Regions from separate parts of the Paenibacillus sp. J5 genome, predicted to be linked through region 2. Evidence: predicted binding sites of a transcription regulator. Region 2 holds the regulator's gene; the other holds the start of a gene.

Region 1 (16,076 bases), on a different contig from region 2:
TCGGCCACGCCCTGCTTCGCTGCCCTGCGCCAGCGCATCTGCGCCAGCGCTGCCGTCGCGCCTTGCTGCTCCGCCGCGCCGCTTGCCCTTGGAAGCCGGGCGCTGGAGCTGCTCCTCTTGCCCGCTCCCCACAGCTTCCACGCCTGTCTCCGCAGGCTCTGCTACTGCTGCCACAGACGCTCCTGCTGCCTTGCGATTCTTTCTGCTGCGCTTGCTCTTGCCAGAGTGCTCGCGGATCGTCTCCGTTTGCCCTTGCTCCGCTTCCTTGCTATGGCCCTCTAAGGCCCCATGTTCATTACCATTCACTTGAACTGCATCCATCGCCAGCTCTCCCTGCTCCCAGCCGGGGTCATATTTTGTATTGCTATCTAGCCAGACATTGTCGTCAGCAGCATGCCACGGGTCATCTGAGCCCGCATTCGCACTGGACGCCGTGCCTCCCTTTCCCTTCTTCTCCTTCTTGCCTGCTACAGTCGGCGTCCCTTCCCCTGAGCCGCCCCCAGCTTGTCCGTTAACCGGGCCCTGCTTGCCCTTGCGATCCTTGCCGGGGCGGCCGCCTTGATCGCGGCCAGGCTTGAACAGCTTGCCCGGACTTCCCTTGCCTCCCTTAGACGGGCCACCCTTGCCAGGGCCGCCCCGTCCTGGCCCGCCCTTGCCGGGCTTGCCATTCCAGAAGCCGCCGCCGCGCGGCTTAATATCTACCAACTCAAAATCAATCGTATGGTCATTCATATTCACACGAGCGACACGAATCTTGACCTCATCGCCGATCCGGTACACCTTGGAGGAGCGCTCTCCGATCAACGCCATGTGCAGCTCATGGAAATGGTAGTAGTCGTCATGCATATCGCTTAGCCGGATCAGCCCTTCGACCGTATTCTCCAGCTCGACGAACATGCCGAAGCTGGTCACGCTGCTGATGATGCCCTCGAACTCCTCGCCAACCTTGTCGAGCATGAACTCGCATTTCTTCAACTGCTCCGTATCTCGCTCCGCATCTGCGGCCACACGCTCGCGCTGCGACGAATGCTGGGCATAGTCCGGCATCTTCGCCTCCAGCGCTTCCTGGCGCTTAGGCGGCAAGCTGCCTCCGTTAGCCAGCACCTCACGCATGACACGATGGATGATCAGATCGGGATAGCGGCGGATCGGCGAGGTGAAGTGGGAATAAAACTCGGCCGCCAGGCCGAAATGCCCCAGACTCTGCGCATCATACTTCGCCTGCTTCATCGATCGCAGCATCATCGTGGAGATGACGGTCTCCTCCTTGCTGCCACGAATCTCTTCCAGCATCGTCTGCAGCGCCCGCGGATGAATGGTGTTCGCCTTCCCCTTGACCGTATAGCCGAAGTTCGCGGCAAACCGTACAAAGTTCATCAGCTTCTCCGAATCCGGGTCCTCATGAATCCGATACAGGAACGGCACCCGCAGCCAGTGGAAATGCTCGGCCACCGTCTCGTTGGCCGCCAGCATGAATTCCTCGATAATCTGCTCGGCCACGGAGCGCTCACGCTTCACAATATCGACGGCCTTGCCTTCCTCATTCACAATTACCTTGGACTCTTGGAAGTCAAAATCGATCGCCCCGCGCTTCATCCGTCGCGAGCGCAGCCGCATCGCGAGCTGCTCCATCAGCCTGAACATGTCAAGCAGCTCTGCGTAACGAGCCTTCAGCTCTTCATCATCATCCACCAGAATTTTGCGGACATTCGAATAGGTCATCCGCTCCTTCGTGCGGATCACGCTGGTGAAGACATCATGGCGCACCCGCTTGAGCGTCTTGGCATCGAACTCCATCTCGCACGACATCGTCAGCCTGTCCACTTGAGGGTTAAGCGAGCAGATGCCGTTCGACAGACGATGCGGCAGCATCGGGATGACCCGATCCACCAGATAGACGCTGCACCCTCTGCGATACGCCTCCTGATCGAGCGCAGAATTTTCCTTCACGTAGTAGCTGACATCAGCGATGTGCACGCCAAGCACGTAGTTACCGTTCTCCAGCAGCTTCACGCCTACCGCATCATCCAGGTCCTTCGCATCCTCGCCATCAATCGTCACGATCACTTCGTCTCGAAGATCGCGTCGACCCTGCTGGATGATCTCCTCCTCTGTAATCCGGTCAGGCGCCGTCTCCGACTCCGCCAGCACATCATCAGGGAAGCCCTCCGGTAGCTGATGCTTGCGGATGATCGAGAGAATATCAATGCCTGGATCATCCTTGTGACCCAGCACCTCGATAATTTCGCCTTCCGCAGCCGAGCGCCCCTCGGGATAGTTCACGATGCGCACAACCACCTTCTGTCCGGTCACTGCGCCGCGGAAGCCCTCCTTAGGGATGAAAATGTCACGATTGATGCGCTTGTCATCCGGCATCACGAAGCCATAAGCCTCATGGTGCTCGAAGGTGCCCACGACCTCGGTAATCGCACGAGTGACCACCCGGACGACCTCGCCTTCCATCCGTCCGCCGCCTGCGCTTTTGGATGTAATACGCGCCAGCACCGTATCCCCATTCATCGCACTTTTCAAATCATTGGCATGCAGGTACACATCCGGCTGATTGCTGTCGTCAGGCAGCAGGAAGGCGAACCCCTTCGCATGCGCCTGCACCCGTCCGCGCACCAGGTTCATTCGCTCTGGCACGCCATAGCGCTCACTGCGGGTACGCAGGATTTGACCAGACTCCTCCAGTCGGGTGAGGAGCTGCAGGAATGCCTTGAACTCCTCAGCGTTGCTCGTTCCGAAATGCTGCTCCAGCTCTTGATATGTCATCGGCTTGTAGGCGGTCTCCCGCATAAAATCAAGCAATTCCTGTTCTGTTACCATCTTATCTCGTCTCACCAGCCTGCCCAGTATATTAAGGCTATATCAAGTATAGGCGATACGTAGACCGCTTGAAAATAGCCTTGAGCGAAATGATTCTGCCACCTATACGGCGATAAGCAGGAAGCCCTGCATCCTTAGGCCGTATAGACCATCTATATACATAAATCAAATGTGGATCAGCCCAGAACGCTATGCGGAATAAGACTTCTCGCTGCTCGTGCTCATCGCTCCACAGAAGGAGAATTCTGGAGTCCGATCAACTCGATTCACATCGCTCATAGCTCGTCACTGTTGCTGCATTTGCTTCACTTATATAGTCATGTATTTCATAAGTATATACAAATTATGCGGCTTCCATCCATGAAGAGGTTGTCCTGTCTGCGAGGGGAGCGCAGCCTGCACCTGGCCTGATCTGAAGTCTTCGCAGATGGCAGCCGCACGGATGGGCCCAGCGCCCCTGGCTCAAGCAATAGGGGCATGAAAAGGCTTGGCTGCATACGCTCACTTATATATTAAGCTTCAATAGCTGGCGCTTATGGGCAGCTTCTGTCCCGTTCTAATCGGCGTAGCCCTGTCCCAGTGCGCATATCAAGCCCAAAATAAAGGGGATTTCTGATCGATTCATCTGGTCAATCGCCAGGACGGACTAATGCCATCTTGACGGTGTGTTTGCAGTTCGTTGCATTAATTGCGTCTCAGCCGCCAGCAGAAGAGGGAAGTGAGAGACACGATAACAAAAAAAGCGGGGAACCCCCCGCTTTTTAATGTATTCTCTGTGTCAACCCTTCACCAAATAAGCCACTGTCAAAGACAATAGGAAGAAGCCTACCGCCAACACGACAGTCAAACGCTGTAAGAACAGATCCAGACCACGAGCCTTCTGTTTACCAAACAGATGCTCCGCTCCGCCTGAGATTGCCCCGGACAAGCCTGCGCTCTTCCCTTTTTGCAAGAGAACCGCTGCAATCAAGCCCAGTGAAAAAATTACCAGCAAAATCTTCAATGCAACCACAGTTCCACCTCCCGCTATAGGAGCTCATGAATTAAAGCTGACCCTAGCCATATCAAAACATATATCGCTAGTTTATCATATCTAACGGCCTGCTTGCAATTCCAAAATTCTCTTTTTTCTCTGCGGCCTCCTCGTCAGACCAGGTTCCGATCTTGAAAAAACTGCAAGCTAAGCCTTGCGCTATCTACCGAAGTTAACTCGAATTGCTCCTGACACACAACATAATATTGCACATCCGCCTCCGCCGCCGCCCTCAGCAGCGGATCAAAGTTTATTACACCCTCTCCAATCACCGTATCGGTGCGCTGAGTGCCGAAGTCCCGGATATGCATCAGCTCCAGACGGCTTCCATAGCGGTTAATCAGGTCTGCCGCATGCAGTCCCGCCATATAGACCCACCCCACATCCAGCTCCAGGAACATCAGCTCCGCCGGGATACGCTCCAGCACATGATCCAGGATTAACTTCCCATTCACATGCACAAGCTCACTCACATGATTATGGTAACCAAATTGAAGCCCCGCCGCCCTCACCTGCAGTGCAGCCCGCTCCAGCACCCGAACCAGATGCCGTACATCATCCATTGTAGGCTTTTCCTGCAAGGGGGCCCATGGCGCTATGATCCGGGGTACACCAATCTCCAGCGCATATTGTATCTCTCGCTCCATGTCCTTGCCCAGCGACTTCAGGTTCCCCCAATCGATGGGGACATGGTTGCCGACCGCCTCTAATTGCAGCTCCTCCAGTCGCCTTCTCACTGCAGAGGGCTTCACCCCGTAATATCCGGAGAACTCGATTGCCGGATACCCTATCTTCGCCGCTAGTTCAATCGCTCCGAGCAGATCCATCCTCGCGACGTCCTGCAGCGTCGACAACTGCAGCGCTACCTTTGGCATGCTCTACGCCTCCGTTCGTTGCCCATAGTTAAATCATCTGTTCTGTAGTATGAAGCAACAGGAGAGAGGACATGCATCGCCTTTGCATCTTGCCTCCCAAGGACAGACCTATCCTTCGACAGCGGGCATGTGCACCCCATAAACGTATGAACCAGGCGTAGACCTGTCGCTAATAAAAACATCCCCACACCGCACGAGGCGGCGCAGGGATGCTTGGTGGAGGTTCTCAGTTAAGCCTTGTGGCTTACTTGAAGTTTTTCAGGTTGTAGAATGCTTGCTTGCCACCATAGATCGCTGTGGAGCCCAGTTGATCTTCGATGCGCAGCAATTGGTTGTATTTCGCAACACGGTCTGTACGGGAAGGTGCGCCTGTCTTGATCTGACCCGCGTTAGTTGCTACTGCGATGTCAGCGATTGTGCTGTCTTCGCTCTCACCGGAACGGTGGGAGATTACTGCTGTGTAGCCTGCGCGCTTCGCCATTTCGATCGCGTCGAAGGTTTCAGTCAGGGTACCGATTTGGTTTACTTTAACCAGGATCGAGTTGCCTACGCCTTGCTCGATGCCGGAGGACAGACGCTCGGTATTGGTCACGAACAGGTCGTCGCCCACCAGTTGAACCTTGCTGCCCAGTTTATCCGTCAGCAGCTTCCAGCCTTCCCAATCGTCTTCGGAACAACCGTCTTCGATCGAGATGATTGGATATTTGTCCACCAGGGAAGCCAGGTAATCAACGAACTCAGCGGATGTGAAGGAGCGGCCTTCGCCTTCCAGATGGTACTTGCCGTCCTTGAAGAACTCGGTGGACGCAACGTCCATGCCCAGGAATACATCGACGCCTGGCTTGTAGCCCGCTCTTTCGATTGCAGAGATGATCGTTGTGATCGCTTCTTCGTTAGAGCCAAGGTTCGGAGCGAATCCGCCCTCGTCGCCTACAGCCGTGTTCAGGCCTTTGTCCTTCAGTACAGCCTTCAGGTTGTGGAAGATTTCAGCGCCGATGCGCAGTGCTTCCTTGAAGCTCTCTGCGCCTACTGGCAGAACCATGAACTCCTGCACGTCGATGTTGTTGTCTGCATGCTCGCCGCCGTTAACGATGTTCATCATCGGCACTGGCAGTGTTTTGGAGTTGAATCCGCCCAGGTACGTGTACAATGGAACGTCCAGCGCATCCGCAGCAGCGCGGGCAACCGCCATCGATACAGCCAGAATCGCGTTTGCGCCCAGCTTGCCTTTGTTCGGCGTGCCGTCCACTTCGATCATTCTGCGGTCGATTGCCACTTGATCCAGTGCGTCCAGTCCGATGATCTCAGGAGCGATCAGCGTGTTGACGTTCTCTACCGCTTGCAGCACGCCTTTACCCAGGTAACGGCCCTTGTCGCCGTCGCGCAGCTCAACTGCTTCATAAGCGCCAGTGGATGCGCCAGATGGAACGATTGCACGGCCTTTGCCGCCGGACTCCAGATGAACTTCAACCTCTACCGTTGGGTTACCACGGGAATCGAGCACTTCGCGTGCATACACATCAGTAATGATAGACATGAGAAAAAACACTCCTTCAATGTAATTTGGTTTGGGGTACTTACTTCGAGATCAGGGAAGCTCCAGTCATCTCTGCTGGCTGCGGCAATTGCATCAAGTCGAGAATCGTCGGTGCAATATCAGCCAGAATGCCGCCCTCGCGCAGTTGAACATCCTTCGAGGTGACGATCAGCGGCACCGGATTCGTCGTATGCGCCGTGAACGGACGCTCATTATCATCGAGCACCAGATCCGCGTTGCCATGGTCAGCCGTGATGATGACGACGCCGCCCTTGGCGAGCACGGCTTCAACTACCTTGCCCATGCATTCATCCGTCACCTCAACCGCCTTGATCGTCGGCTCCAGCATGCCGGAGTGCCCAACCATGTCGGGGTTAGCGAAGTTCAGAATGATCGCATCGTGCTTGTCAGCTTCAATCTCCTTCACCGCAGCCTCAGCCACCTCGTAAGCGCTCATCTCCGGCTGCAGGTCATAGGTCGCTACCTTAGGCGAATTGATCAGAATGCGTGTCTCACCTGGCAGCTCGACATCCCGTCCGCCGCTGAAGAAGAACGTAACATGCGGGTATTTCTCGGTCTCGGCGATCCGCAGTTGCTTCTTGCCCTGCTGTACCAGCACCTCGCCCAGCGTATTGTCCAGATTTTTCGGTTTGTAGGCGACGAGTCCGCCCACCGTCTCACTGAACAGCGTCAGACAGACGAAGTACAGATTCTTCGGACATTTCGGTCCGCGGTCGAAGCCAGGGAATTCGTCATTGGTGAAGACCTGGGACAACTGAATCGCACGATCGGGACGGAAGTTGAAGAACACCACCGCATCCTCCGATTCCACCAATGCAACCGGCTGCTTATCTTCCCCTACGATGACTGTCGGCACGACAAATTCATCATATACGTTGTTCTCATACGATTGTACAACAGCCTGCAGCGGATCGACAAATTGCGGGCCTTCGCCGTAGACCATCGCACGATACGACTTCTCCACGCGATCCCAGCGCTTGTCGCGATCCATCGCATAGTAGCGTCCGTGCAGGGAAGCGATCTTGCCTACGCCAACCTCTGCAATCTTCGCCTGCAGTGCCTCCACGAAGGAGCGTCCGCTATCCGGGGCTACGTCGCGTCCATCCAGGAAGGCATGGATATAGACGTCATGGAAGTCCTGGCGCTTCGCCAGATCCAGCAGGGCGAACAAATGTGCAATGTGGCTGTGTACGCCGCCATTGGAGAGCAGGCCGTACAGATGCAGCTTCTTGCCATTCTTCTTCGCATGCTGGATCGCGCTCAGCAGTGTCTCGTTATCGTAGAACTCGCCCTCGCGGATCGACTTGTCGATGCGGGTCAAGTCCTGATAGACGATCCGTCCGGCGCCGATGTTCAGATGGCCCACCTCGGAGTTGCCCATCTGTCCTTCTGGCAGACCCACCGCCTCGCCGCAAGCTGTCAACGTCGTATGCGGATAAGTGGCCATATACCGGTCATAGTTTGGCTTATTGGCTTGCGCCACCGCATTGCCATGAACCGTATCACGCAGGCCGAAGCCATCCATAATGATCAGAGCTACAGGTTTTGGCGCGCTCATCTTACTTGGCCCCCTGAACAAGCTCGATATAAGAAGCAGGCTCCAGGCTTGCACCGCCGACCAGTGCGCCGTCGATGTTAGGCTGTGCCATATACTCTTTAATGTTGGCAGGCTTCACGCTGCCGCCGTATTGAATGCGCACTGCGTCAGCCGTCTCTTGACCATACAGGCCTGCAACCACGCCGCGGATATAGGCAATCACATCCTCTGCGTCTTCAGCCGTGGAGGACTTGCCTGTACCAATTGCCCAGATCGGCTCATAAGCGATAACGACTTGTGCGGCTTGCTCGGCAGACAGTCCCTCGAAGGCAGCAGTTGTCTGAACGTTACACACATTTTTCGTCTCGCCCGCCTCGCGCTCCTCCAGCTTCTCGCCCACGCAGACGATCGGCGTCAGGCCGTGCTTGAATGCAGCATGTACTTTTTTATTCACAATCTCATCGGTTTCCGCAAAATAGGCGCGACGCTCGGAATGTCCGATAATTACATACGAAACCTTCAAATCCTTCAGCATAACACCGCTAATCTCACCGGTATAAGCTCCGTTGTCCTCGAAGTGCAGGTTTTGCGCGCCGATGCCGATGGAGCTGCCAGCAGCAGCAGCCGTCAGAGCAGGAAGTGCAATATAAGGAGCGCAGATTACACTGTCGACTCCCTCGACTTCTGCCTTGCCTTTTACCTCAGCCAGGAAGCTCTCTGCCTCCGAGACTGTCTTGAACATTTTCCAGTTGCCTGCAATAATCGGTTTTCTCACCTTTTCGTACACGTCCTTTCATTTTGAGAAGGGGCAATGCCTCATCTCTTATAATAGCCTATTTTTCGCCATGAAACGACGCTTTTTCCGTAAAAGGAGAAAGCGCCGCTATAGGTCTTTTTATTTATCGTTAAGAGCTTCTACACCTGGAAGCTTCTTGCCTTCCATGAACTCCAGGGAAGCGCCGCCGCCTGTAGAGATGTGATTCATCTTGTCAGCCAGGTGGAACTTCTCTGTCGCCGCCGCCGAATCGCCGCCGCCGATTACTGTGTAGCCTTCGGTCTCTGCACAAGCTTGCGCAACAGCGCGCGTGCCATGGGAGAATGGCTCGATCTCGAACACGCCCATCGGCCCGTTCCATACGACCAGCTTGGAGTTTTTGATGACGTCCGCATACAGCTCGCGGGTTTTCGGGCCGATGTCGATGCCTTCCCAATCAGCAGGAATGCCGTCTACATTGACAATGTTGGTGTTGGCGCTAGCGCTGAAGTCATCGGATACGACGATGTCCACTGGCAGCAGGAAGTTCTTGCCCAGATCCTTGGCCTTCTGGATGAAGCCAAGCGCCAGATCCAGCTTCTCGTTGTCCACCAGCGATTGTCCGATCTCGTAGCCCTGTGCCTTGAAGAAGGTGTAGGAGAGGCCGCCGCCGATCAACACATTGTCGGCAATTTCCAGCATCTTGTTGATGACGTCGATTTTGTCCTTTACCTTAGAACCGCCGACGATAGCGGTGAACGGACGGTCAGGGTTCAGCAGCGCTTTGCCCAGTACAGCCAGCTCCTTCTCCATCAGCAAGCCGGATACGGCTGGCAGATGATGTGCGATGCCCTCAGTAGACGCATGTGCGCGGTGAGCAGCGCCGAATGCATCATTGACGAACAGATCGGCCAGCTCGGCAAATTGCTTCGCCAGCTCCGGATCATTCTTCTCCTCGCCTGGATAGAAGCGCACGTTCTCAAGCAGCAGTACATCACCGTCATTCAACGCAGCAGCCTGAGCCTTCACCGCTTCGCCAACGGCTTCGTCAGCCTTGGCAACCGGCTTGCCCAGCAGCTCGGACAGACGAGCAGCCGCCAGATTCAAGCGAAGCTCCTCCACCACTTGGCCCTTCGGACGACCCATATGGCTCGCGAGAATAACCTTTGCGCCCTTCCCGATCAAATATTGAATTGTAGGCAGCGTTTCACGAATCCGTGTGTCGTCCGTGATGGCTCCGTTCTCAACCGGTACGTTGAAATCCACCCGTACAAATACACGTTTGCCGCTTACCTCGACATCTCTTACACTTTTCTTGTTCATCGCAAGAACCTCCTTGGTTGTTAGGGGATAGAAGGCTATAGAGCTTCATCAAGACAGTGTCCCGGATTTGCAGCAAATCCGGGACGGGAATGTCCGCATCCGCCCCGTGGCAGACCACAGGGGGAAGCGTTCAAGTGTATAGGATATTACAGGCCTTTTGCTGCGATGTAAGCAGCCAGGTCAACTACGCGGTTGGAATAGCCCCACTCGTTGTCGTACCAGGATACAACCTTCACCATGTTGCCTTCAACAACCATAGTGCACAGGCTGTCGATAGTGGAGGAAGCTGGGTCGCCATTGTAGTCGCTCGATACCAGCGGCTCTTCGGAGAAGTTCAGGATGCCTTTCAGCGGGCCTTCAGCAGCAGCTTTCAGCGCGCCGTTCACTTCTTCAACCGTTACGTTCTTGCTCACTTCAACAACGAGATCCGTTACGGAAACGTTAGGTGTAGGTACACGCATTGCCATACCATTCAGTTTACCTTTCAGTTCAGGCAGTACGAGCGATACAGCTTTAGCAGCGCCTGTTGTGGAAGGAATGATGTTCTCTGCAGCAGCGCGAGCGCGGCGCAGGTCTTTGTGAGGCAGGTCAAGTACAGATTGGTCATTCGTGTAGGAGTGAACAGTTGTCATCATCCCTTTAACGATACCGAACTGGTCGTTCAGTACTTTCGCGAATGGAGCCAGGCAGTTTGTTGTACAGGAAGCATTGGAGATTACAGTATGTGCAGCCGGGTCGTATTTGTCTTCGTTAACGCCCATAACAACTGTAATATCTTCGTTCGTTGCAGGTGCGGAGATGATAACTTTCTTCGCTCCGCCTTTCAGGTGAAGCTCAGCTTTTTCTTTCGCTGTGAAGATACCGGTAGATTCCACAACGATCTCAACGCCGTACTCTCCCCAAGGCAGGTTGCCAGGGTCGCGCTCTGCGAATACTTTGATTTCTACGCCGTTCACGACCAGCGCGCCTTCTTTTGCCTCTACAGTAGCATCCAGCGTACCATGAGTTGTATCATATTTCAGCAGATGTGCCAGTGTTTTTGTATCTGTCAGATCGTTTACTGCAACCACTTGCACGTCAGGATTGTTCAGCGCTGCGCGAAATACGTTACGGCCGATACGACCAAAACCATTAATACCCACTTTAACCATTGTGATTTCCTCCTAAAGTTCGGTTTAATTATTCATTTATCTCAACACCCGCGACTTTGCTTCCTGTTAAGCCGCTTAGTGTCATGATCCTTCTGTTGATCTTACAAGCCAAATCGGACGATAATCTCTTCGGCTGCCGCCTCGTCCGTCACGAGTATGTCCTCGTGCCCGAATCGCAGGATAGCCCCGATTGCCTCGCCCTTGCTTCGTCCGCCAGCGACGCCAATCACCACTTCTGCGCGTTGAATGTCTTCAATTCGCAATCCGGCTGTCTGCATCCGGTGAACGACATTGCCATCCTTGTTGAAGTAGAAGCCAAACGCCTCTGCGAGCGCTCCTTCCTCTCTCAAGGCCGCAATCATCTCGTCTCCCACCTTGCGGCGGCGAGCCATCACCATCGCATCCCCGATGCCGTGCAGCACGATGCGCGCACTGCGAATGACCTCGACCAGTTCCTTGATGCCCGGCTCCTGCATGAGCGATACGTAAGCTTCCTCGCCCAGATGATCCGGCACATGAAGCAGCCGATATTGTGCGCCCACTCGCTTCGCCATCGTAGAGACAATAGTGTTCGCCTGATAGTCGACACTTTCGCCAAGTCCACCGCGCGCCGGAACGAACCGGATGCTCTTGAGCGGAACATGGGAATGCAACTGATCAGCGACATGAGCGAGCGTGGTGCCTCCAGTGACGGCGATGACATCATCGCTTCCCATCACCTTCTTGAGCGCCTGTGCGGCCGCTCTGCCTAGCTCCTTCTTCGTATGCACGGACGTATCGGAATCTCCCGCGACAACCCATACCTGCTTCAGATGGAAATAGCGGCGAAGCTTCTCCTCCATCTCAGAGAGCCCGAACAGCTCCTTAGCCTCTGGCTCCAGTTCATCTAACAGCTTGATGCCTGCCTCGCTAATCTCCATGCCATTGCTCTGAATATCGAGCAGGCCCTGGGACTTGAGGAAGTCGGTCTCTGCCCGAAGCACCCTTTCTGTCATTGAGAGTGAAGTAGCAAGCGCCCTGCGTCCAATCCGGTTCGAGTGTCTGACCTGCTGAAGAATGGTATACCGCTTCTTCATAATGTCCAATACATCAGGCATCAGTCTCTTCTGCAGTTCAAAGGTATTGCGCATAGGGTTCACTCCTGTAGCCCGGCAAGGGCGCTATGGACGGTACGAACATTAGGACAATTAACGTCCCGCAGTATCATTTTAAGTCCCACTTACATTGTATCGAATTTCATACCGTTATGCAACTCAAGTTTTCACCGCTTATTTATTTTCGACATGACCCTTGCTTTTTTTTCATCTATCCCATATAATAAATCTCGCTGCACCTTATAGTGTGCTCAGCAAGTCATATAGATGCGCCCGTGGTCCAATGGATATGACGTAGGCCTCCGGAGCCTGAGATCGAGGTTCGATTCCTCGCGGGCGCGCCACTTCACAAGCTACTCCTGACGGTATCGTCAGGTTTTTTTATTTTTCATGTCTGACTATCTTTGACTTTTGTTTTGGAATCCGTTATGATAATTTTACATCCTAATTATTTGAATGGAGGCGTGTCCAGATGGATATGAATTTTGTACCAATGGTCATTGAACAAAGCAACCGCGGAGAGCGCGCCTATGACATCTACTCCCGTCTGTTGAAGGACCGGATTATCTTTTTGGGGAGCGGCGTGAATGATGTTGTCGCCAATTCGATCATCGCTCAGATGCTCTTCCTGACCGCCGATGACCCGGAGAAGGACATCAGCTTGTACATTAACAGTCCGGGAGGTTCCATAACTGCAGGGATGGCAATCTACGACACCATGCAATTCATCAAGCCCGATGTATCGACGATCTGTGTCGGCATGGCAGCTTCCATGGGCGCATTCCTGCTCGCTGCAGGCGCCAAGGGCAAGCGCTATGCGCTGCCTAACAGCGAAGTGATGATTCACCAGCCGCTCGGTGGAGCCGAAGGGCAAGCCAGCGACATCGAGATTCGTGCCAGACGCATCCTGAAGATGCGCGACAAGCTCAATGGTATTCTGGCTGAACGCACAGGACAGCCGCTGAGCAAGATCGAGCAGGATACCGATCGCGATTATTTCATGAGCGCTGAAGAAGCTCGTGAGTACGGTCTGGTTGACAAAGTGATCGAACGCATCTAGAGTTTTCACAGCCTCAGAACGCTATCCGCAGTTGTGCTTGCTTCTTCCATCGCTTCACGCAGGCAGCCGTACAGCATCGCGATATGGCGCATATACCCAAGCAATAGTGCATTTCAGAGCCTGGCAGGCTAGTCCCTCCAGGCTCTTTATCATAGCCAATATTTGATGTCAAGAAAAATTCAACATACTGAATCGGACAAGACGATGCACCCATTTCATGGTAAGATGAAAAAAACGAAGAACTTCCCATATTCATACATCTCTAGGGTTGTTTTTGAAAACCATTAACAATGGAGTTGCGTCTTATGAAAATTTCAAACCCCTTCCTATCCATGCGTAATTTCATCAAGCCTACGGATCGGAGCCGTCGTTCCTCGCAGCGTTACAATATGGAGGATTCCGGCTATTCAGTCAGGTTCTCTGTTGCGAAAGAGCCTGTATACAGCGACTACAGCGACAAAACCCTACTCCTGAAGCCCTTGAATGATGAGCATCTGCTGGAGGTATATCGCGAAGCCAAGGCGATGTGTCTGTCTGAGGATTTCATCCAACTGATCGAAAGCGCATTGGAGCAGCGTAAAATTCCATTAAGAGAAGTGGGCAATGGCTAAGCCGCTCTTGTCGACTCATAGCGAATGGCCGCACGATGACGTGCGGCTTTTCATCATGTTAACCCAGGGTACGCTGGAATACACGACGCCAGACACCCCACCTCGGACATGAGCCGCGGTGGGGTGTCTTCTTCATTCTATTACTTGCCAAAGACAAGGGTCGTGTTAGAGGAGCCGGCATACTTGGTTACAAATTCGCGAGCATAATTGGCATCCCTAACCTCATAGCTATAGTTGCTGCTAGGTCTCCAATTCGTCCTAGGCGATCTGGGAGCGTTCAGAGCAGGTGTACTGCCCGAGTCCGTAAACTCGCCATTCGCCTTGTCATCGAGTATGCCGCCTTTTTCTGCCCCTGCGCCAAAGTAGTTGTTCTCGGAATAGATCCGCGCTCCCTGACCAATGGTAATGGCCTGATTGAAATTATTTGCATAATTATTTTTGACATGGAAATATCCGTATCGCATAAGGCCTGGGCCGCGGACATACAGGTTTTCAAAGTAATTGTTCGCCAGCGTGACATGGGGCACCCCATTATAGCTGCTATTGCCATCATTCGGGTGGCCCAGTATTAGACCATATCTGTGATTCGAGAATTTGGAATTGCTAATGGTAATATAATCGGCTCGGTCGCCGATATAGAGCAGCTTGTCCAGATCACTACCATTGGCGTTGTAGCCATGGCCTGCGAACGTACAATGATCGATCCAGTAATTGGTCCCGGCCGTAATGTACATCTGAATATCATCGTTTGCATTGATGTTAGCCGAGTGCTGGAAGGTAAGATTTTGAAAAATGACATTGCCTGAGCTGGAGGTAGAACGGAAATGAATATTGGTCAGCGTGTGATTGTTGTAGGAGCCGACAATTGTCTTGTTGGAGCCGAAATTCACTTTTTGCAGCGTGGAAGAGGAGATGTTGTTCTCGATGACAAGAATCTTAGGAGTCGAGCCCGCACTATGGGTGCGCAGATCGTTCAAGGAGCTAATGTACACAATCTGACCGTTCTTCCCACCAGTAATGGCTGATTTCCATACGCCAAATTCGTTTTTCGCGTTCCCTGCGAAGCCTGTCAGTCCTGTCGTGCCGGTGTTGGGAAAGCTGGCTGCCCCATACGTCGACAAGGGAGGAGTAAAGTTCAGCCATAACACCGCAGCAACTAACAACAGAAATGAAAGCCTTTTCATAAATAACCACCAACCTTTTTCTTTTATTTAATTTTGCAATTTTATTATATATTGTAATTTATACCATAGCAATCCTCAATTCAAAAAAACGCCAAAAACCCCTCGCCTGAGTGAGTGGCGAAGGGGTCTTCTCATCCATTCCTTATGTCAGACCCGCCTTATTGGTTCTCCAGTTCTTCCTTGCTTACCAGATTGACTAAAGCGGTTACAGCCTGTTCTGCGTCCGAACCCTCTGCACTAATGTGTACTTCAGTGCCCGAGCTAATGGCCAAGCTCATAATACCCATAATGGATTTGGCATTCACTTTCTTGTCGTCCTTCTCCACGAACACTTCGGAAGAAAATTTATTTGCTTCCTGTACAAAAAGCGCTGCCGGTCTTGCATGGAGACCTGTCTTCAAACGAACGACCACAGGATGCCTTGTCATGGAAACCATACCCCCTATACTATTTCGATCTAATACCTGTATTCCAAAGACCGGTTCCAATCATCCCGGTCTTCTCTGCCTGTGAACAAGATGTCCACAGTTGCCGTATATTCCGGCACGGTAGATCCTTCCGGGCCGGCCTCAGCCGCCGCCCATATGCTTGCATTATTATAACATTATATCATCCGAAGCACTAGGTTGAAAAGTTTAGCCGTTCCTTATTTTCTCGGCAAGTTCGTCAAGCTTGCGCAATCGATGATTGACCCCGGATTTGCTGACTTTCACCTTGAGCAGATCGCCAACTTCCTTCAGATTCATATCCGGATGCTTCAGGCGAATCTCTGCAACCTCCTTCAGTTTGTCAGGAAGATGATCCAGTCCCAGCTCCTTCTGAATCAGCTTGATATTATCGATCTGCCGCACGGCTGCCCCGATCGTCTTGTTCAGATTGGCCGTCTCACAGTTCACGATCCGGTTGACCGAGTTACGCATATCGCGCATAATTCGTACATCCTCGAATTTGAACAATGCCTGGTGCGCCCCGATAATATTAAGGAACTCGATAATTTTCTCGCCTTCCTTAATGTAGAAGATGAAGCCTTTCTTCCGCTCAATGCATCTGGCATTGAGATGGAAGGA
Region 2 (14,295 bases):
TGCCCGAATCCTCCAGCTCCTCCGGTATGTTCTGAAAAAAGTTTTTGAGCACAATCAGATTAAATGCACTGATCGCCGCTGGAAACATCAGCGACCATAATGTATTGGTCAGGCCGAGATTTTTGACGACAAAATACGTTGGGATCATCCCGCCGCTGAACAGCATCGTGAACAGCACCATCAGCATCAGTCCCTGCCGTCCCCGCAGCCTTCTGCGCGACAGCGGATAGGCCATCAAGGACGTCAGCAGCAGATTAATAAATGTCCCCAGCACCGCGACATAGATCGTAATCAGCAAGCTGTTCGTCAGTGTCGGCGTCGAGAAAATGTAGCGGTACGCAGCCAGCGACCATTCCTTCGGAAATAATATCAGTCCGCCGCGTGCCGCCTCCTGGGGACTGGTGAAGGAAACCGCAAGTACATACACAAACGGCAGCACCGCGGCCAACGCCGCCAGCGACAGCAGCACGACATTCACCATGTCAAACCATCGGCTGCCCCATGATCGATCTTGAATCACCGCAGCTCCTCCTTTCGTCTAGAAGACCCCTTCCTCGCCAAACCGCCGTGCCAGCCAGTTCGCGCCGAACACGAGCACGAAGGCGATCGCAGACTTGAACAGCCCGACAGCCGCACTGTAGCTGAACTGTCCCTGAGTCATGCCCTTCGTATAGACGAAGGTATCGAATACTTCCCCGACCTCGCGGTTCGTCGGCGTCAGCATCAGGAAGATCTGCTCGAAGCCCGTATCCAGGAAATGGCCCAGTCGCAGAATCAGCAAAATCACAATCGTGCTGCGAATCGCCGGAAGCGTCACATGCCACAGTTGCCTCCATCGGCCTGCCCCATCCATACGAGCGGCCTCATACTGCTCCATATCCACGCCGGTCAACGCGGCCAGGAAGATGATCGTTCCCCAGCCGACCTCCTTCCAGATCTGCTGCGAGATGATGACCGTGCGGAAATATTCCGCCTCCAGCAAAAAGGCGATCCGCTCTCCCGTCAGCCGATAGAGCAGCTCATTCACCAGTCCGTTCTCCGTTGTCAGCAAAATGTAGCTGAGGCCGACCACCACGACCCAGGATACAAAGTGCGGAATATACACCAGCGTCTGCACAACCCGCTTGAAGCCGCTGCGCCGCACCTCATTCATCATCAGCGCCAAAATAATCGGAGCCGGAAAAAAGAACACCAGATTATACACCGCCAGCACCAGCGTATTGCGAAACAATGTCCAAAACTGCAGCTCGCCGAACAAACGTTCAAAATGTCTCACCCCGGCCCACGGGCTGTCCATAAACCCGAGATGGGGCTTGAAGTCCTGAAAAGCCATGACCAGACCGTACATCGGCACATACTTGAAAATGACAAAATAAAGGATGCCCGGCAGCAACATTACGTACAGCCAGCGGTCGCGGAGCACATCCATCATCAGCGCGGCACGCCTGCGGCTTTGCGGCTGTATACCAGTATGAAGCGGCTCTGGCTGAGCGCCCGTCTGCTTCCCCATTTATCTCCCTCCCCTCTGCAAGCGGATACGGATTCCATCATGCCCCCTGCGGCTTTGCTGCGCATCCCCTCCAGTTAACCTGCTATCCTCTCTCCCCGTCCCACAAGCATGGATACCCCCTGTGCAACATGGCATACTCCCTAGACAACCCGGACAGCCCCGCCTTAGGAGGAGCCCCATGGCCCGGACTACTCCATGTCGTCATCCTCCGCCAAGCGGCTGCGCTGCTCACGGTATTGCCCCGGCGTCATGCCGGCATATTTGCGGAAGCTGCGAATGAACGCACTCGTATTGTTGAACTGCAGTTGCTCGCCGATGTCGGCAATCTTCAGCGTTGTCGTCTCCAGCAGCCGCTTCGCCTGCTTCATCCGGTAATCGCTCATATATTCGCTGAAGGTTCTGCCGATATGCTTCTTGAAGACACGACTCAGATAGACCGGATGATAATTCAACCGCTGCGCGCACAGCTCCAGAGTGAGCGGCGTATGGTAGCCGTCATGAATCATTGCCGCCATCTGCTCTGCGATGCTGTCATATTGCTTCTCCTCGCGCGCCTGGAGCTGCCGCGCCACCGGACGGAACAGCCGCTCGGTGAACCACTGCTGCAGCTCACTGCGCGTATGAAGGGCGAGCAGTTGCTGAAGCTGCCGGTCTCCATCGAACACGGCGGAGAGCGGCACTCCCCCATCCCGAAGCTGCTGCAGCACGCGGGAGATGAATTGAAGCAATAACGCATGATGCTCTCTACGGTACGTCTCCCGTTCAAGAATCTCGGTCAAGTAGCCGTGGAAGGCTTCCTCCAGTTGTGCTTCGTCCTGCTCCCTCAAGTAATGGATCATGCGATCCTCCATGACCTTCAGATGCGCATAGACAACCTCACCGGGGCTGCCGCCCGCAGCGGCATCGTCATAATGGACGATAATACCGTAGCCAAGTCGAATCCGGCTCTTCAGGGCGGACAGACTCTCCTCATAGGCCCGAACGGTCTCCGCCAGCAGCGGGAATGGCCGGCTAATGCCGATGCTGACCCCCAGAGCAAGGTAATGCCACACCTGCTCCTTCACCTGCTCCGCTATGGCATAGGCCGCGCGTTTGGCTTCCACCGGGTCTGCCTCGTCCAGCACCAGCAGCGTGGCCTGTGACTGATCGAACAGGATCGGCTCAAATCGGCGGGCAACCGGCAGCAGCTCTCCGACCATATTGTTAATTGCGAACAACAGTAAATCCCGGTCAACAGAGCCAAAGCGGGTCCCCTCCAGCGGATCGAGCTGCACGGTCATAACGGCCAGATGCCCCCAGCGCAGCGGGAATCCGTATACGCCTCCTTGTTGTTGTAGTTGACCGCCCTTATCCTGCCCGGCGAACAGCTTCAGCACCATATACTCCTTCAAATGCCTGGCCTGGCCCCGCATCTGCTGCTGCAATTGACTGCGCGAGATGGCCAGACTGCGCAAGCTGCTCTCAATCTCGCTCAGCTCGCCTCGCCTGCGCGCGGCAGATTCCATCCCGAGCTGCTGTACAACCTCAAGCAGCCGCCGAATTGGAAGATACATGCGCAAGCTCCCAAAGTAAGCGCTAACAAGAACCAGAGCCAAAATAAGCAGCCCGCTGACCGCAGTGAGGATGGCAATGCTCTTGGTCTGCTTGGTCACCTCCGAGAGCGAGGTAACCGAAATATAGGTCCAGCCGTTGTATGCGGAGGATTGATAGGCTACGACGACCGCTGTGCCATCCGCCATCGTCGAACGGAATACTCCGGCGCCGCGGGAGCTGCTGCGCTCATCGACTACTGCTGCGCGCTCATAACCGGCATCACTCTCTCCGTTCGGATACACCTCTTTGCCTTCCTGTCCCTCCGCCCCTGTGGCTGTAGCCACAGCGCTATAACTGCCCATAGCAAGCCTTGCAGCAGCCTGCTCCGTAGCGGTGCCATAGCCAGCACCCGTAGCGACGACCGGATTCGCGGAGTCTACCGCAGCATCCTCCTGACCCATCAGCCTCGCCAATACCTCTGCGCTGATCTTGCCATAGCGCTGCTGCTGGGCAGACGTGCCGAGGAAGTCCACCCCATCCTGACCGATAATGTAATGAAAGCCCATCTCCTTCGTTCGCGACAATAGACTTTCCATATCCTGCTTGAGCACCTCAACCACCATCAGCCCACGCGGCACCTGCTGCCTGGGGATCAATGGAACCTTTTGCACCAGCCGCACGGTACGAGCTTCGCGATCCGCTCCTGCCTCCATGGCCGATCTGTTGCCCCCCTCGCCCATTCCCGCCACGGGGTTCTCAGCCATGCCCTCATCGACAAACAGACTGCGGGGGTCGCCCGCATACGCCAGAAAGCGAGCACGCTCCTGGAACAATGGCAGCGGCTTGAACTGATCCAGCCCTACCACCCATTGCGACTCCAAATTGGCAAAATAAGCCCGATGGACCGGAATCGACGTCTGCAAACTGAGCAGCCCGGTCGTCATCTCCCGCACCTCAACGAAATTTTCCTCTGTCCACTGCTGGCCAAGCGCCTGGCGCACAAGCGGTGAATTGGAAAACTGCAGGGTAGATTTCTCCAGTGACTTCAGCATCTGTTCAAGCTGCAGCCGGGTCTGCTGCAGAATGAGCTGATTCCCCTCACTCACCTTCTCCTCCACAGCCTCCGCTGCGATGAAATAGGACAGACCGCCAGTCAAAATAACGGGCAGTGTGCCGATAACCAGACTGAACAGCAGCAGCCTCCACAAGTAGGTTCTCATCCCGTTCCCCCTCTCTGGACTATTCCCATGTACGAACCAAAAAATAGAGACTATTTCTTAGAATCGCACAAAGACGACGTTGCCGTCTATAGTCCTGAGACAACTTTGGCGGTAATCTGAGGTGCTCTGTAAAGCACAGCCATTTTGTTTTATAATAAAGTTAGTGCAATTGCAAGGAATTAGCAGAGACAAGGAGCTCGAAATAATGAATCAACTTACAACTACCGAAATTAAGCGTTTCAAGAATGAACTGACCCGTTTCATGATGATGTATAAATTCGCGCTGGACGCCCTGGAAACTAGAGTGGAAATATTAAAGGAAGAATTCCAACTGCTCCACGACTATAATCCCATCGAGCACACCAAGTACCGCCTGAAGTCGCCGGAGAGCATCATGAGGAAGCTCTATCGCAAAAGTGTCGGTTTTTCCTTCGCCAATGTGCGAGCTGAGATTAAGGATATTGCCGGGCTGCGCATCACTTGCTCATTTTTGTCGGATATTTACCGCATTCAGGAAATGTTTGAGCGTCAGAGCGATCTGAAGGTGCTGGAGATCAAGGACTATATTAAGCATCCCAAGCCCAATGGCTACCAAAGCCTTCATCTACTGCTGGATGTTCCGGTGTATATGTCTGATCGACTGGAGCATGTGTGCGTGGAGGTGCAGGTGCGCACGATTGCGATGGATTTTTGGGCCAGTCTGGAGCATAAAATTTTTTACAAATACAATCAGGAGGTGCCTTCGCGACTGCTCAACGAGTTGAAGGAGGCTGCGGATTCCGCATCCGCGCTCGATAAGCAGATGGAGCGGCTACACCGCGAGATTGAAGAAATTAAGGAAAAGCAATCTTCCGACGAAATGGATGATCTGCGCCGCATTATTATTAACAACCAGCAATTCTCGCTGCCTCCCGCCCTGCTCCAACTGCTAGAGGAGCAGCAGGATTCCTAAGATAACCCAAGATGGTGCTATATGACTGTGCGACTGTGCGCTCATCGTCATATCGAACGCTCGGACACCTGCGATTCATCTACCAGGAGAGTTGCAGCGTCCCCTCTCGAACTCTCGGACTATGGCCAGTGAGCAGTAGCCCATGAGCAGTAGGCGGTGAGTTAGGCAATCGTGCCCTCCCACTCCAGGATACAGTGCATATGCTGTACCAAAGGAGTGGTAGCTGTGGCAAACTATCGCATCATTGTCGACCTGTCCGACCGGACGCTTTACCTGCTCGATGGCAATACCGTCACACGCGCCTTCCCTGTCGGGATCGGCAAGATGGTCACCCGTACTCCGACGGGGGAATTTCGCATCATTAACAAGCAGTACAATCCCGGCGGGCCGTTCGGCGTGCTGTGGATGGGACTATCCAAGCCACATTACGGCATTCATGGCACAGATGATCCTTCATCGATTGGCCGCCTTGTTTCACATGGCTGCATTCGCATGTACAATGACGATGTGCTGGAGCTGTCCTCGTTGGTACCGATCGGCACCAGAGTTACGATTCGTGAATAGCGCTTTGCCTTTGCCTTTGCCTGCAACCCTTTCTAATTCGTTACGTATACACCTGTATATGAAGTAACGAAAGGAGTGACCGCAATGCGTTACCAAGCGGGAGGCGCCATGATTCATTGCCCTTGTTGCCAGCATGATACGTTCTCCAAGGATTACCGCCAGTTGAATTCCAAAGGGGCAACCTTTTTCGGGCTGGACTGGGCGAACCGGAATGCCGTCATTCTCATCTGCAGGCGCTGCAGCCACATTTCCTGGTTCATGGAGGAGCCGATGGAACGGAAAAATTAATGAAAATACGCCTTTGCTCCGCATACGACGGGCTGAAGGCGTATTTTTAGGGTCACTGTCAGAGCACATCACGCCCAGCGGACGTTGAATACTCCCTTTACTGCTGTGCTTGAACATCGCCTAGCTTTAGCTCGGTCTGAGGGTCGAAGCGGATCACATAGATCACTCTTCCCTGCGCATCCTTGCCCTGCTCAGCAGAATCGCCATAGCGGTTCGCATTGATCGTCACAGAGCGATACACGTACCCGCCTTCCTCCAGCAAGGTTTGGATACGCGCGGCCGCCTCCAGCAGCTCTTCTCTGCTGCTCTGGCTAGCATCGAGCACCATGTACAGCCATGGCGGCTTCGGCAGTGCCAGCTCTCGACTCCAGCTAGCACCTGCTGGCAGTTGCCCGCGCAGCACCTCGACATGGGTCTCTACAAGCCGAAGCGATGGCACCTGCGGCTGCAATAAGGCTTGTAGCTCCGCAGACGCCTCCCGGCCAAGCTGCTCCATCTTCTCCTCATCGAGCCGGCTGGTATATAATCCGTCAGCGGCCACAGTCGTTGGCCATATTCCGCCTCTCATGCGAAATTCAAACTCTCCCGGAGGATTCGCCTCCTGCTCCACGCCGCCGATGATCACTGCCTCGAAGATATATTCCTCATTTTTGAACGTATAGCTTGCCTTCTTCACTCTCAGCTCCAGCTCTGGATATTGCTCCTTCAGATACTGCTCCAGGCTTTGCTGCGCCAGCCACTTGCTCGCCGGATTGCCGTTAAAGGCGTTATAGATGAACAAAACCAACAGAGCAAGAAGCCCCAATGCCAGACCATAGATTCGCTTTTTAGATATCATCCTTCTCCCCGCCCTCCCTTAGCTTTCGTATCAGCCACCCCATGCAGCAGCCTATCATCGCAAATCCCCCGTGAAGGAGAGCTAACAGTGCCCCCGATGCAAATGAGTGCAAAACGTAGATGATTAGAGAATCGCCCCCGCTCCCCGATGCCCATTCCGCTATACTTTGCCCCAGCGACCAGAGCAGGATGGGCGCCGCAGAGATGGCCAGCACGGTCACCGCGCTGCGGTAGAACAGATAAGTGAGCAGCCCCAGCACCGTATACCAGAGTATGAATCCGAAGCTGTTATTAAGCAGTGAGGTCTGGAGAGCCAGGAAGAAGGACAATGCAACAAACAGCAGTTGATAGAGTGACAACCGCCGCTGTATTCGTCTGATCATAGCCGAATAGTCCGCTGCGGGCGGAGGAAGCTCTGATGGAGTAATCTGCAGTGGCTGTGCTGCATGCTGTGCCAGCTCCTGATATTCATCTGAGCTGCCAAGCTGCTCCTCCAGCCACTGCTTCGTCTCCGGCTGCAGCAGATTCTCATGATATAATGGGAGCAGATCCTCTATAATATATCGCACTCTACGATCCATAATATCCCTCCAACTCCTTATGCAGCTTTAATTTGGCACGATGGAATGTCACTCTGGCATAATTCTCGCTCTGTCCGGTCAGCTCACCGATTTCCTTGAATGACAGTTCCCCATACGCTCTTAGAATCACGATCTCCTTCGCGTTCTCCTCCAGCGAATTGATCTTGTCCAGCAGCAGGCGCTGCTGTTCACGCTGCAGCACCTGCTGCTCTGTCGTCAGTGCCCGCCGCTCAGCCTCCTGCGGCTCTATTCGAGCGGCTAGCTGCCGTCGATAGCGCCTGGAACGGTATTCCTTCCTCAACACATTAACAGCGATTGCAAACAACCATGTGGACAGGGAGGAGCGTTCGCCAAATGAAGCATGGTTCTTCATGGCTTGGTAGAAGGTTTCATGAGTCAGATCCTCTGCCGCTTCCTTCATGCCCGTCTTGGCATAGAAATAGGCATAGATTCGCGGTTGAATCTCTCGGTACAGCTCCTCCAGCTTCAAGCGTCTTCCTCCCCCTCTCCCGTTGTCTGTTACATTCCCTTATTGAATTCGCTTATTCATGTAGTACCTCAAGCTTCCCATTCGTTACAGCTACTTCAGAAATTAAATACAAAAAAAGCATCCCCCGTCTACATTAGCTGTAAACGGAGGATGCCTGTTGCTATTGTTGCGCTGCCGGCTCTTCCTCTGTCTTGGCGCCGCCCTGGTTGTTCAGCACAACCAGTTCGCCTTCCTTCTCATCGATCGTCAGCGAATCGCCCTTGGAAATATTGCCGCGGAGCAGCTCTTCCGACAAGCGGTCCTCAATATGCTTCTGAATCGCGCGGCGCAGTGGACGCGCACCATATTGCGGATCATAGCCCGTGTCAGCCAGGAATTTCTTGGCTGCGTCGGTCAGGACGAAGTCCACATCCTGCTCGCGCAGACGCTTGCGCAGCTCCTCAGACATCAGCGTGACGATCTCGGCAATATGCTCCTGCTCAAGCGAGTGGAATACGATCGTCTCGTCGATGCGGTTAAGGAACTCCGGACGGAAGCTTTTCTTCAGCTCCGCCATAACTTTATCCTTCATCTGCCCGAATTCACGACCGGCATCATGCACAGCAGTGAAGCCCAGTGTCGAGTTGCGCTTGATCTGATCCGCCCCTACGTTGGAGGTCATGATGATCAGCGTATTGCGGAAATCAACGACACGTCCCTTGGAATCCGTCAGACGGCCATCCTCCAGCACTTGCAGCAAGATGTTGAACACTTCAGGATGCGCCTTCTCGATCTCGTCCAGCAGCACTACAGAGTATGGCTTGCGGCGTACCTTCTCCGTCAGTTGGCCGCCCTCTTCATAGCCGACATATCCCGGAGGCGCCCCGACAAGACGGGAGGTCGAATGCTTCTCCATATATTCAGACATATCGATCCGAATGACCGCATTCTCATCCCCGAACATCGCTTCGGCGAGCGCTCTGGCAAGCTCCGTCTTGCCGACACCGGTAGGGCCCAGGAAGATGAAGGAGCCCATCGGACGCTTAGGGTCCTTCAGGCCGGCACGCGCGCGGCGGATCGCCCTGGATACAGCGCTGACCGCTTCCTTCTGACCGATTACCCGGTCATGCAGAATGTCTTCCATCTTCAGCAGACGCTCCGTCTCGCCCTCAGCCAGCTTGCTGACCGGAATTCCTGTCCAGCTTGCAACAACCTGCGCAATATCCTCCGGCGTAACCTCCGAATCGGTACGACCCTGCTTTTCCTTCCACTGGTTCTTCGTCACATCGAGCTCTTCGCGAATCTTCTGCTCCGTATCGCGCAGTGCCGCTGCCTTCTCGAACTCCTGACTTTGAACAGCCGCGTCCTTCTCCTTGCGGATATCCTCCAGGCGGTTCTCCAACTGCTTGAGGTTTGGCGGTACCGTATACGAGCGAAGCCTTACCTTGGAGCTGGCCTCGTCGATCAGGTCGATCGCTTTATCCGGGAGGAATCGGTCTTGAATGTAGCGGTCGGACAGCTTCACCGCTTGCTCGATCGCCTCATCGGTGATTTTCACCCGGTGATGCGCTTCGTAGCGGTCACGCAGACCATGCAGAATCTGAACAGCCTCCTCCGGAGACGGCTGGTCTACCGTAATCGGCTGGAAGCGGCGCTCAAGCGCGGCATCCTTCTCAATATATTTGCGATATTCATCGAGCGTGGTTGCCCCGATGCATTGCAGCTCTCCTCTAGCCAGTGCTGGCTTGAGAATGTTGGAGGCATCGATCGCCCCTTCAGCGCCGCCCGCACCGATCAGCGTATGCAGCTCGTCGATGAACAGAATAATATTTCCAGCCTGACGAATCTCATCCATAATCTTCTTCAGACGATCCTCGAACTCGCCGCGGTACTTCGTACCTGCTACCACTGAGCCCATATCGAGCGTCATGACACGCTTGTCGCGCAGCGTCTCTGGAATCTCGTTGGCGATGATCTTCTGCGCCAGTCCCTCTGCGATCGCGGTCTTGCCGACCCCCGGTTCCCCGATCAGCACCGGATTGTTCTTGGTTCTGCGGCTGAGCACCTGGATTACACGCTCAATCTCCTTGCTGCGTCCAATAACCGGATCGAGATTGCCTTCGCGGGCGATCGCCGTCAGATCACGCGCCAGTCCATCCAGCGTAGGCGTGCTCACATTAGCTGGAGCCCCGTGGCTGCTCGACACGGCCTCACTACTGCCCAGCAACTGCAGCACCTGTTGGCGTGCCTTGTTCAGGCTGATGCCGAGATTGTTCAGCACGCGAGCCGCGACGCCCTCGCCTTCCCGGATCAGGCCGAGCAGGATGTGCTCGGTGCCAACATAGGTATGACCCAGCTTGCGCGCTTCATCCATGGACAGCTCGATCACTTTCTTCGCTCTTGGCGTATAGGCAATATTGGTCGGCTGCTCTTGACCACGGCCAATCAGCGTCTCGACCTCATCTTGAATTTTCTCCAATCCCAGGCCCAGTGCGATCAGAGCTTTGGCAGCAATGCCCTCTCCTTCACGAATAAGACCCAACAGGATATGCTCTGTGCCGATATTGTTATGCCCCAGCCTAACGGCTTCTTCCTGCGCCAGTGCCAAAACCTTCTGTGCTCGTTCAGTAAATCTTCCAAACATCATAGCGATACACCTCCAGCTTTAAGTTTGCTGCGTTAAGTATCGGCGAATCAGCTCAGCCCGCCGCACATCCCGCTCCTCCGAATTTAACTTCTCCTCGAAAACCTGCTGCAAAAATCCAGGCTGCATCAGCACCATCAGTTCATTCATCACCTGCGGCCCCGCGCTCTCAATCAATCCCAGATCGATGCCTAGCCGCAGATCGGACAATCTCTGCGCTGCTTCCTTGGAATCCATAATCGCTGCATGGGACAAAATACCATAGGAGCGAAGCACCCGATCCTCGATACGAATCTTCGATTCAGCCATCAGCCGTTCGCGTGCTGCCTTCTCATGCTCGATAATCTGCCTGGCGACACTATGCAGATTGTCGATAATCTCATCCTCGGATTGGCCCAGCGTAATCTGGTTGGAGATCTGGAACAGATTGCCTACCGCCTCGCTGCCTTCCCCATAGATGCCCCGTACCGCTAGACCGACCTGCGTAATAGCGGACAAGATGCGATTAATCTGCTTGGTGAGCACCAGAGCCGGCAGATGCATCATCACCGATGCGCGAATGCCGGTTCCCACGTTGGTTGGGCAACTGGTCAGATAGCCGCGCTGCTCATCAAAGGCGTAATCGACCTGCGATTCAAATATATCATCAATTTGGCTGGCCAATGTCCAGGCTTCCTTAACCTGAAAACCAGGGTACAGACATTGGATGCGCAAATGATCCTCTTCGTTAATCATTATACTGACGGATTCGGAATCGCTCAATATTAAAGCGCCCGCCCGCGATTCACTGGCAAGATTCGGGCTGATCAGATGCTTCTCGACAAGCACTCGTTTCTCCAGTTCACTCAGCTCTGACAATATAAACGTGTCAAAGGTTCCTGCCTGCTGCAAATCGGTTGACCCAGCAACTGCTGTCAGTTGCTCCATCACCTCACGCGATTGCTGATTGGTCGCTAGCATTGGAAACGGCTGCTTTTGCAAATTGCGCGCAATGCGAATCCTGCTGCTGATTACGATCTCGGAATCGGGTCCCTCGCTGCGCATCCAATCACTTAATGCTTCCTGAGCAAAACGTCGTTTTCCCACCGTAATCCCTCCTGCCTCTTAGCCGGATTGGCCAATCTTGCGTTCAAGCTCTCGAATCCGGTCACGGATATTTGCAGCCTGTTCGAATTCCTCCTGCTCGATCCGCCGCTGCATCTCCTTCTTCAACTCATCCAGCTCGCGTCTACATTGAATCTGCCCGCCGGAGCGCTTTGGAATTTTGCCGACATGTACCGTATTGCCATGAACTCGCTTGAACAACGGGTCTAGCCGGGCAGCAAAATGCTTATAGCATGAGCTGCATCCGAAGCGTCCAATCTTGCTGAATTGGGCATAAGTCAGTCCACACTCATCGCAACGAATCGTCTGCGGCTTAGGGCCAAGCCCCGTAGCCCCGGATTTCTCGAAATCAAGCAGACCCGAGAGCAAGCTATGAATGGAGAAGCCTCCAGGCGTGCCCGGTATGCCCTCGCCCTTCTCCCTGGCACAGGATTCGCAGATATGGAATTCTGTCTTCTCCCCATTCACAATCTTCGTAAAATGAAGCGTAGCCTGCCGCTCTCCACATTCCTGACATAGCATGAAGAAGTCACTCCCTTCAACAACATGTAACCGCAATCCCGGTATCCATTCGTCCGGTTCGTCAACACCGACAGCGCCAGTCGTGCACATCGGGCAATTACTTCACAAGCAGCGATATGAGCATCGACTTCAATATTCTCGCCCTGACCTCATCTCTGAGTGGCAGCTTGAGTGCAATAACATCCCGATGTATAGCCGCGCGCAGCAGATTCGCCTCTCTGGAGGAGATCATCTGTGCCTCCAGCAGTTGGTAGATCAGCCCCTCCGCAGCGCCTTGGTCCACCTGGTCTCCAATCGTATGGTGAATATGACCTTGTATCGCCTTCAGCTTAGGCAGCTCTACCTGCTGTATTCGAATATATCCGCCACCACCGCGCTTGCTCTCCACCAGATACCCTTTTTCCAATGTGAAGCGGGTGCTTAATACATAATTAATCTGGGAAGGCACACATGAAAACCTATCGGCCAATTCATTTCGTTGAATCTCAATTGAACCCTCAGAGCTATCCTGCAGCAGTTGCTTCAGGAAATGCTCCAGTGCATCTGAAATGTTTCGCATATCACCAGCCCCTAGAGAATATACATCATGATCTTGCATAAACATACAGCCTTGCTTTGAATCAAGCAGTCTACAGCGAAGACCGTTTGTTAGAAAGAAAAGTCATTGACTTTGACTTTCTTTGACTTTAACTTTTATTATACTGATATTTGTGCCAAGGTCAAGTGTTTCCACTACAAAATCTGTCTGACCCCTCTGTCTCCCCGCACTTTAACTGCTTGTATTGTTTACATCCAATGAGCGAAACATACCTATGTATAAGAGAATATGAGCAGAAGACAACGCTAGAAGCCTCCCGCCCACATCCCGTTCGTCGGTTATGATGCAGCAAATATTGAACCGGCTAAGCCGCTCAGAAGAAATCTGCCAGATACGTTATTTTATCTGGAATCAACCTCTCCATCTCGTCTACAGCCTCCACATCGCCTTGAAGCATACCCAGCCTATGTAGCGTTGTTGCAAGCTTTGCGCCGGTCAGCAATGCCGAGAAAGCACGAATATCGCCTTGAAGCATGGGGAGATCCGATTGTACTTTTGCATATTTTGTTACATGAATGCCATACTGAGGATCAACCTTGAGCACGTAAACACCAGTGTTCCATTGTGCATCTCGGTCCTCGATAATCAGTTGACACCTACCAGATGCTTCAGGTCTCCCGAAGGGCTGCTGCTGCAGGAAGGCTTCAACATCCACAATTCGTGCCATATAGTATGGCACGTTATGCTGTTCAATTCGCGGATCGGGCGAGCAATACGGCAGCTCATCATCAAGCGGCGCGGTGACCTTAATCTGCTCTACCATGGAATCATGATTGGCCCAGTAGCCCCAAAGCCCTTGAAAGGCATCGTGGTCAAGGTATACCATTTCTTTGATGTTCAGCACGCGATCCTTCAGTTCATAGATTGCATAGCCGGTGGGAGTTTGACTGGCATTGCGATACATAACCACCCTCCCAGACTTTCGGCGAAAGACCGAGCGCTGCCACCATTGCGGCGTTCTCGCCAGTGTACCGTTATAACGGACAGCATATTGTTCATAGATAGGAGCCAGCAATGCAGCCAACTCGTCCCCCTTCGCTGACAGCCGCTCAACACGACCTGAAGCCTGAAAATGATGGGACAACTGGTGTTGGGTTAGCGTGTAGCTACGATGCTCTATACACAGCTCCCAGCCGTACTTGCGGTAAAAGGGGATAGAGAACGGATGCAGCATGGAGATGGATTGACCTTGTGCCCTCATCTCCTGCAATGCGTGGCGGATTAGCTGCGTTACCGCTCCCTTGCGTCTCTCCTCCGGCCAAGTCGCCACACTGGCAATTCCACCCATAGGTAACACCTTGCCGAATACGTACACCTCCAGCGGTATAATCGTCAGCATCGAGCATAATCGTTCCTCATCGAAAAAACCCCATACCTGCTCCGGATCAAATGCTACTCTCTCTTCCTCTAGCCGCTCATCGGTGAACTGGAACTGGAACGCATACTGCTCCAATGCCATATACTCATCAAAGT

Evidence for each region. Region 2 encodes CtsR, which represses protease genes until heat stress. Its sites were predicted from a motif close to ATGGTCAATAAAGGTCAAACA; they were not measured.
Region 1: a site for CtsR is predicted at 12,546-12,566, ahead of clpP (ATP-dependent Clp endopeptidase proteolytic subunit ClpP). Genes of this name have one in related genera too.

The regions. Positions count from the first base shown of each region.
Region 1 covers NZ_JBUEDD010000009.1:24,071-40,146, reverse strand. The annotation lists partial or broken gene rnr (ribonuclease R) at 409-2,829, opposite strand; gene secG (preprotein translocase subunit SecG) at 3,608-3,841, opposite strand; gene ACY1JZ_RS17005 (sugar phosphate isomerase/epimerase family protein) at 3,976-4,737, opposite strand; gene eno (phosphopyruvate hydratase) at 4,982-6,274, opposite strand; gene gpmI (2,3-bisphosphoglycerate-independent phosphoglycerate mutase) at 6,315-7,853, opposite strand; gene tpiA (triose-phosphate isomerase) at 7,855-8,607, opposite strand; gene ACY1JZ_RS16985 (phosphoglycerate kinase) at 8,728-9,909, opposite strand; gene gap (type I glyceraldehyde-3-phosphate dehydrogenase) at 10,056-11,060, opposite strand; gene ACY1JZ_RS16975 (sugar-binding transcriptional regulator) at 11,162-12,190, opposite strand; tRNA gene ACY1JZ_RS16970 (tRNA-Arg) at 12,424-12,498, shown strand; gene clpP (ATP-dependent Clp endopeptidase proteolytic subunit ClpP) at 12,633-13,214, shown strand; gene ACY1JZ_RS16960 (sporulation histidine kinase inhibitor Sda) at 13,520-13,825, shown strand; gene ACY1JZ_RS16955 (polysaccharide lyase family 1 protein) at 13,966-15,009, opposite strand; gene ACY1JZ_RS16950 (HPr family phosphocarrier protein) at 15,168-15,437, opposite strand; gene whiA (DNA-binding protein WhiA) at 15,645-16,076, opposite strand, start outside.
Region 2 covers NZ_JBUEDD010000006.1:135-14,429, reverse strand. The annotation lists gene ACY1JZ_RS12405 (carbohydrate ABC transporter permease) at 1-520, opposite strand, end outside; gene ACY1JZ_RS12400 (ABC transporter permease) at 539-1,432, opposite strand; gene ACY1JZ_RS12395 (helix-turn-helix domain-containing protein) at 1,699-4,263, opposite strand; gene ACY1JZ_RS12390 (GTP pyrophosphokinase) at 4,469-5,215, shown strand; gene ACY1JZ_RS12385 (L,D-transpeptidase) at 5,441-5,779, shown strand; gene ACY1JZ_RS12380 (hypothetical protein) at 5,864-6,067, shown strand; gene ACY1JZ_RS12375 (YfjL-like protein) at 6,165-6,905, opposite strand; gene ACY1JZ_RS12370 (hypothetical protein) at 6,895-7,485, opposite strand; gene ACY1JZ_RS12365 (RNA polymerase sigma factor) at 7,475-7,975, opposite strand; gene clpC (ATP-dependent protease ATP-binding subunit ClpC) at 8,136-10,601, opposite strand; gene mcsB (protein-arginine kinase McsB) at 10,620-11,684, opposite strand; gene mcsA (protein-arginine kinase activator protein McsA) at 11,703-12,224, opposite strand; gene ACY1JZ_RS12345 (CtsR family transcriptional regulator) at 12,322-12,783, opposite strand; gene ACY1JZ_RS12340 (GNAT family N-acetyltransferase) at 13,136-14,295, opposite strand, start outside.